2 regions of the Cytobacillus sp. IB215316 genome follow, and region 2 is predicted to be linked to the other one. Evidence: predicted binding sites of a transcription regulator. Region 2 holds the regulator's gene; the other holds the start of a gene.

Region 1 (3,218 bases), on a different contig from region 2:
CGATTGAAGCTGCTAGAGCAGGAGAACACGGTAAAGGATTTTCTGTTGTTGCAGAAGAGGTAAGAAAGCTCGCTGAGTCTTCAAAAGAGTCATCTGAATCAATTGGTGAACATCTTTTAGCTTTTCGAGAGAAAATTAACAAAGCATCGCACACGATAACTGGATCTCAGGAATCCATTAAGAAGAATCGACAAGGAATGAATCATGTAAGAATGATATCTTCAAATGTAAATTCTTACATGGAAAGTTTCCATGATAAAACGATACATTTGCAAGAATTTATAATGGGTGTTCAATCGATGATGCAAGAGGTAGGTTCAAAAGTTGAAGTTAACACAAATATCACTCAGAAAAACACAAATAGTATTGCTGATGTCAAAGAATTAGTCATTAACCAACAACAAAGTATTTCTAGATTGTCAGATGGTTTTTCTAACCTAGGAAAGAAGATTGTTGCATTAGATTCATGAAAGGCTTAATAATGATACGCACGTTTTATAACAGTTAATAGTATAAGAGTATATTGGTAATTTTAGTGTGTATGTTAATATACAAATAAATCTACTTGGAGAAAGGATTCGGTTCTGTTTATGCCAACATCTACTTTGTAATGGACCAACAAATTTGATAGTGCTTCTTTGGAATATGTATATATTTCCTTAGGAGAAGTCTGTCTTTTTATCCCATTACAAAGGAACGGAACGAATATGTGAGTATGCAATATTCTAAGTTCTCTCGCTGTCGGGGGAACTTTTTTATATACAATAATTAAGAAATCGGTCATGCTACAAAATATATCCGAGTAGTTGGTTCGTTTCTTTATCTTGTGAAGAGGTGAAGAAAATGAACGTAAAACACTTTTATTTGAATTTAATTCATATGGAAGATGTGATACAAGATCAACGCTATTGTTCAAATTGTGGTAGAGTCGTTCTCTTTTACGATACATTAATTAGACGCCATAATGCGAATGGAAAAAATATTTATCGATATGCGATTTATAAGTGTGAAAAAAACCATACGTGGAAAAAAAGCTTGAAGCTTATAAAAGCTATACCGATCACATTAGGTTGAATGAAGCTGTCCCAACTGATGACGAAGTTAATACCCCAATTTGTTATAAATCGTTAGTAGTTAATGAGATAGCATGTGTTCAAATATCAATAATTCATGTGATTGGTGATTTTCGAATAGATAAAGTGTTAGCTGATCGCTTAAGTAATATTAGTAGAAACGAAATTGTAAAAAAGTTACAGGACGGTTTAATAACTGTTAATAAACAACATGTTTAGCCAAGTACAAGAATACGTAGTGGAGATAACATTGTTCTATTAATAACTAACACTGAGCATGATGTTTAAGCCATAGTTTTTTATATAGGGATCGGCCGAGAAATTTCTCGGTCTTTTTTTGTTTACATGTCTACATCTTAAGTGTAAATATACAGACACTGTTACCCTAAAGGAGTTATTTTACAACTGATGAATTTCTAAATATTCTTCTTACTCTTTCTGTACATAGCTGCTCGCCAACCTTGAAGTCTTCTATAAGTGTATCGATGATTGTTGAGCTTTTGAGATTATATGCCATTATCATATGGTATGGAATTGCTGCATATAAAGTGAAATGTTGGGCATCACGCTCTTGTAAGTCTCTAAATGCTGGAGGCATCATTTGTAATTGCCAGCCGTAATGTCGAAGAATATGACAGAGCTCGTGAAAAAATTGTTCTCTCTGCTGTAAAGCTTGTACTCTTGAATCAACAGTAATGGATTTAAACTTGCCGTTCTCATAAGAATAGCTCGGTATGGGCCTTCGGAAAAAATAAATATTATTGATTTGACAAATGGCTTCTTCAAGGATATCTGATGGTTGATGGATGTTCATTTTTTTATACCAAACTGAAACCCATGTTTCTAAAAGTGTTGGTTCATATACTACTTCCACAAATTTCACCTCTTACATAAATTATACAAACATATGTTCTTATTTGCAATCATTTAGTAGTGGAAATAGAATTAAATGGAGTTGACTAAAATATTTGTAAGCTATGATTAGTCGTCCTTATTTACTTTTTTAGCGATTGCTCGCAGGTATTTTAAGTGATCATTTAATGCTTGGGCTTCCTCCTCTGTAATACTCTTTTGATCAAAGAAAAATAAGCTTTCTTTATGATCTTCTTGTTTTACTAGAGCTAATGAAACGGGATTGTCTGCTCGTCCTAACAAGTAATCTGTTGATACATTGAAAAAATCTGCAAGGTCCTTGATTGTTTCCGCATCAGGCTTGCGATCACCAGATTCATAACGGGAGAGCTGGACATTAGATACTCCGATCGCATGAGCAACCTCCTTTTGTGAAAATCCCTGACTTAGCCGTAACGATCTGATCCGTTCCCCTAATACCTTCATCGAATATTCTCCTCTACAGTTATTTATGATTATATTTTAGCATTTACCAATTCGGTAAGTAAGTATAATTACCTAAATGGTAAAAAGATGTAGACAATTACTTTTTAGGTAAGTTAATATGATATTATCACAAAAATATGACATATTCATAAGTGGAAGAAATATTTTTTGCCAATATGGCAATTTATTTAAGGAAGGTAGGTGAATCCCGTTACACCTTAAGTAGTGGGGATGATAAATGCGATTGAAAGAAATAGATATCACAGATTCAACGTTTGAAACTAATGTAAATGAACAACAGGCACCTTATGTTGTTATTGTAAGTAACGGGAAAGCAAAGATCTCTCAATTACCTAGTTACGGTGAAACAAAGATTATTACTCATCAAAACGAAGTGACAAGAGTTAAGTTTGATGAAGGTGAAGAGTTTTAACAGAGAAAAATAAATCACGTTCTACCAGTCGACTGGAGGACACCAAGCTTTGGATATCATATCTGAGGTTTGGTGTCCTTTCTTATAAACTTAGTAACTAAAAAATGATGAATTGAGGTGATTTGGTAAAGATTCAACTAAGCTATAAAAAATCATTGTGAAAATTGTAGGTGGTTGTCAAAAGAGTATCTTAGTCCGTTTGATTGGTAAGTAATTAAAAACATTAATAGGAACATGGACTGCCATTACAGTACCATCGTCACGCAGCCTAAGATTCCAAAAGTTAGTCAAAACAAAATAGTGAGAATGGAAAAAATGCAAATTGACTTTAGATAGATGGAATAAAAAAATCTTAGAACAAGTTAAGGTTGAGA
Region 2 (3,218 bases):
AATTTCCAACATCATGGAATCAGCTTCAGACAATTGTAACTCTCCATGATGATGAACTGTGTATATTTTAACTCTTTCCTTTAAAATAAAATGCAGCAAAGCTATTCTTGCATTACCCCTACCTAGCCTCGTCTCATCTTGTATTAAAAGGGCATCGATATGCTGTTCTTTAATTTCATTCAATAGCTCATAAATGCCATCTCTATCCATGTCATATCCGCTTGCCCTTTCTACAACCACTTTCTTCACATCAAAATGGTAACTGTTTGCAAGCTGGAGTAATTCTGCCTTTTGTCGTGTTAATGATGTCTCCTGTGTTTGTTTATTTGTACTAACACGACAATATATTATTGCTTTTTCCATTTCTACCTCCGATTAATTGTTAACTGCATATGTATCATATATTTTATTACCTTCTGATTTTAACACTGGAATATAAATTTCATCACCATAAAAAATTCTATCAGGAGCTATTTGATTTACATCCTCTACCCAACTGATAAAGTCATTGATTGATAAATCGTGACTGTTACTATACTCGGACGCAATATCCCAAAGTGTATCTCCATCTTCTACTTTAATAGTAATATAATCATTTTTCTCGATATCCTTATAAGAAGTAATTAGTGCAAAAGCAAAGCCGATAAAAACAGTAAAAAATAAGATATAGTAAATTTTAGATTGTTTCATAATAAGTCCCCCTGATTAACAGAATACATGTTCGTTTTTAGTTATTGTATACGAACAAATGTTTTATGTCAACATTTTTACGAACTTACGTTTGTTATACATAACAAGTCGTGCTATAATGAATGAAAGTAAAATCTTTCTAGTATATCCTTACATTATTAATAGATGATCTTAATTTTTTAATGTTATGAACGGGTATACATGCTAACAATAGAAAAGATTATTATAATGAGGTGCTAACGATGGCAAAATTATCGAAAAGGCAACAAGACATACTAGATTTCATAAAACAAGAAGTACAATCAAAGGGATATCCACCTTCTGTTAGAGAAATTGGAGAAGCGGTAGGGCTAGCTTCAAGCTCAACAGTTCATGGTCATTTATCTCGTTTAGAAAGTAAGGGACTAATCCGTAGAGACCCAACTAAACCTAGAGCAATTGAAATATTAGATTTAGATCCTGCTGATGTAATCCCAAAAAATAACGTCATGAATGTACCGATTATAGGAAAGGTAACAGCTGGTCAACCAATAACAGCAATTGAAAATGTTGAAGAATACTTCCCTCTTCCTGATAAACTTGTATCCCCTGACGAAAATGTATTTATGCTTGAAGTAATGGGAGATAGCATGATTGAGGCCGGTATATTAGATGGGGATCACGTCATTGTTCGGCAACAACAAACTGCTTCAAATGGAGATATCGTTGTTGCAATGACAGAGGATGACGAGGCAACAGTAAAAAGATTTTTTAAAGAAAAAGACTACATAAGACTTCAGCCAGAAAACTCAACTTTAGAACCTATTATTCTTCGTAATGTAGCTATATTAGGAAAAGTAATCGGGGTGTATCGTACCATCCATTAAACACTATTGTACATAACGAATGTATGATCTATTCTTTGACAAACAGTCTCTTTTAAAACGTTGTTCCAATCAGATAGATTAACATACAGGTTAGCAGTCCACAATGCTTTTTAATGTATTCATACGATCTCATATTATAATCCAATCCTTAGCTTAGAACCTCTGAGCTAAGGATTTTTTTGTCATATTGTAAGCTCCCTCCGAATTCATTTTGATTGGCTATTTTCACAATGGTTGCTGTTTTTACTTTTAAGATATACACACGTATATATCTAGCGTTCAAGACACCTTTTCTAAGCTCCTATAAAACTCATAATACTGTCCATTTTTAGTAAAAAAACAAAATTCAAGCAAAAAGTCTTTAGTTTAAATTTATCATTCAATGATTTTCTTAGTCACTTTTTCTCATATCCCCCACTATGTCACCAATTTTATGCTCGTTATCCCGAGATTAGACTTGACGGTCTAGACCATTCGGTCTAATATGTATAATAAGCAAGCAGCATTAACTATCAGGCTATTTCAGCATAGCGTGTTTTTTTTGCACTAATAAACACGAATACAGCTAGATTTTGTGCCATCTATTCTCATATAAAATGACGGTATTCTTTATCTTCAGGATAAAGAACTATAACAACAAAGTTTACGAACAGAGCTAACGATTAAGATTAAAAACTTGTAGGAGATGATGTAATTGACGCGAGGATTTAATAAAGAATTCGAACATTCAGATGCGTTAATGCAAGCAGCATTAAATGAATTTGTGGAAAAAGGCTATGACAAAGCCTCATTAAATCATATTTTGAAGACAGCGAATATGAGTAAGGGCTCATTTTACTACCATTTTAACAACAAGGAAGATCTTTACTTAAATCTCATAGACATGTTGATTCAAAAAAAGCAACTATTCCTTGCCAAGGTTATGAATCCAAGTGATTATTCCAAAGACATTTTTTCGATATTTAAAACACAAATCAGAATTGGAATGCAATTTGCCAATGAATATCCAGATATTAATCGTTTTGCAAACAGCTTTATTAAAGAAAAAGGAACTCCCATATACGAAAAGGCGTTGACAAGGCATAATTTTCAGGATAATGACCAAATGAACAAGCTCATTGAAGCATCCTATAACAAAGGTGAAATTAGGCAGACACTACCACTGGAATTCGTCCAATCACTAATTGGTTTCTTGTTCACTAATATTGTGGATGTAGCGGATATGTCAAAGCCTGATCACTATGAGTCAAGTCTAAACCACTTAATTGATTTCCTTAAAAATGGCCTGACAGATCAATAATGATCTTAACCATCACATATTGACATCAGCAAAGTAGGTGAAGATTTAAGTCTCTACCTGACTAACTGATAATTTGGAGTAAGGTATATGCTACATCTGTGCATCGTTGAAGTAATGGTTCCTTTCTGCATTCAATTATTTTTCAAAATAACGAGCTTAATTTGAAAAGGAGAGTTATTATATGGCCCAATTTGATTATCCTGTAGGATACCATGATTTTCATAAAACAAAAATTATAGACTATCAAATGAATCGGTGGTATTCAATGGGATACACACGAAAAGAAGACATGGTGGATGCAGCTACCAGAATAAAAAAGTTAGAAGATTGGAAGGAGGAAATGATAAAGCAGGCTGAAAAAG

What was found. The regulator LexA, encoded in region 2, represses DNA repair genes until DNA is damaged. The targets are predictions, from matches to a motif close to CGAACATATGTTCG.
Region 1: a site for LexA is predicted at 1,974-1,987, ahead of SLH48_RS12185 (ImmA/IrrE family metallo-endopeptidase). Genes of this name have one in related genera too.

Annotation. Positions count from the first base shown of each region.
Region 1 covers NZ_JAXBMC010000006.1:151,585-154,802, reverse strand. The annotation lists gene SLH48_RS12200 (methyl-accepting chemotaxis protein) at 1-470, shown strand, start outside; gene SLH48_RS12195 (hypothetical protein) at 844-1,074, shown strand; gene SLH48_RS12190 (hypothetical protein) at 1,023-1,292, shown strand; gene SLH48_RS12185 (ImmA/IrrE family metallo-endopeptidase) at 1,468-1,947, opposite strand; gene SLH48_RS12180 (helix-turn-helix domain-containing protein) at 2,055-2,411, opposite strand; gene SLH48_RS12175 (XtrA/YqaO family protein) at 2,650-2,844, shown strand.
Region 2 covers NZ_JAXBMC010000002.1:169,943-173,160, forward strand. The annotation lists gene SLH48_RS05180 (recombinase family protein) at 1-363, opposite strand, end outside; gene SLH48_RS05185 (LysM peptidoglycan-binding domain-containing protein) at 376-690, opposite strand; gene lexA (transcriptional repressor LexA) at 933-1,556, shown strand; gene SLH48_RS05195 (TetR/AcrR family transcriptional regulator) at 2,251-2,856, shown strand; gene SLH48_RS05200 (alpha/beta fold hydrolase) at 3,038-3,218, shown strand, end outside.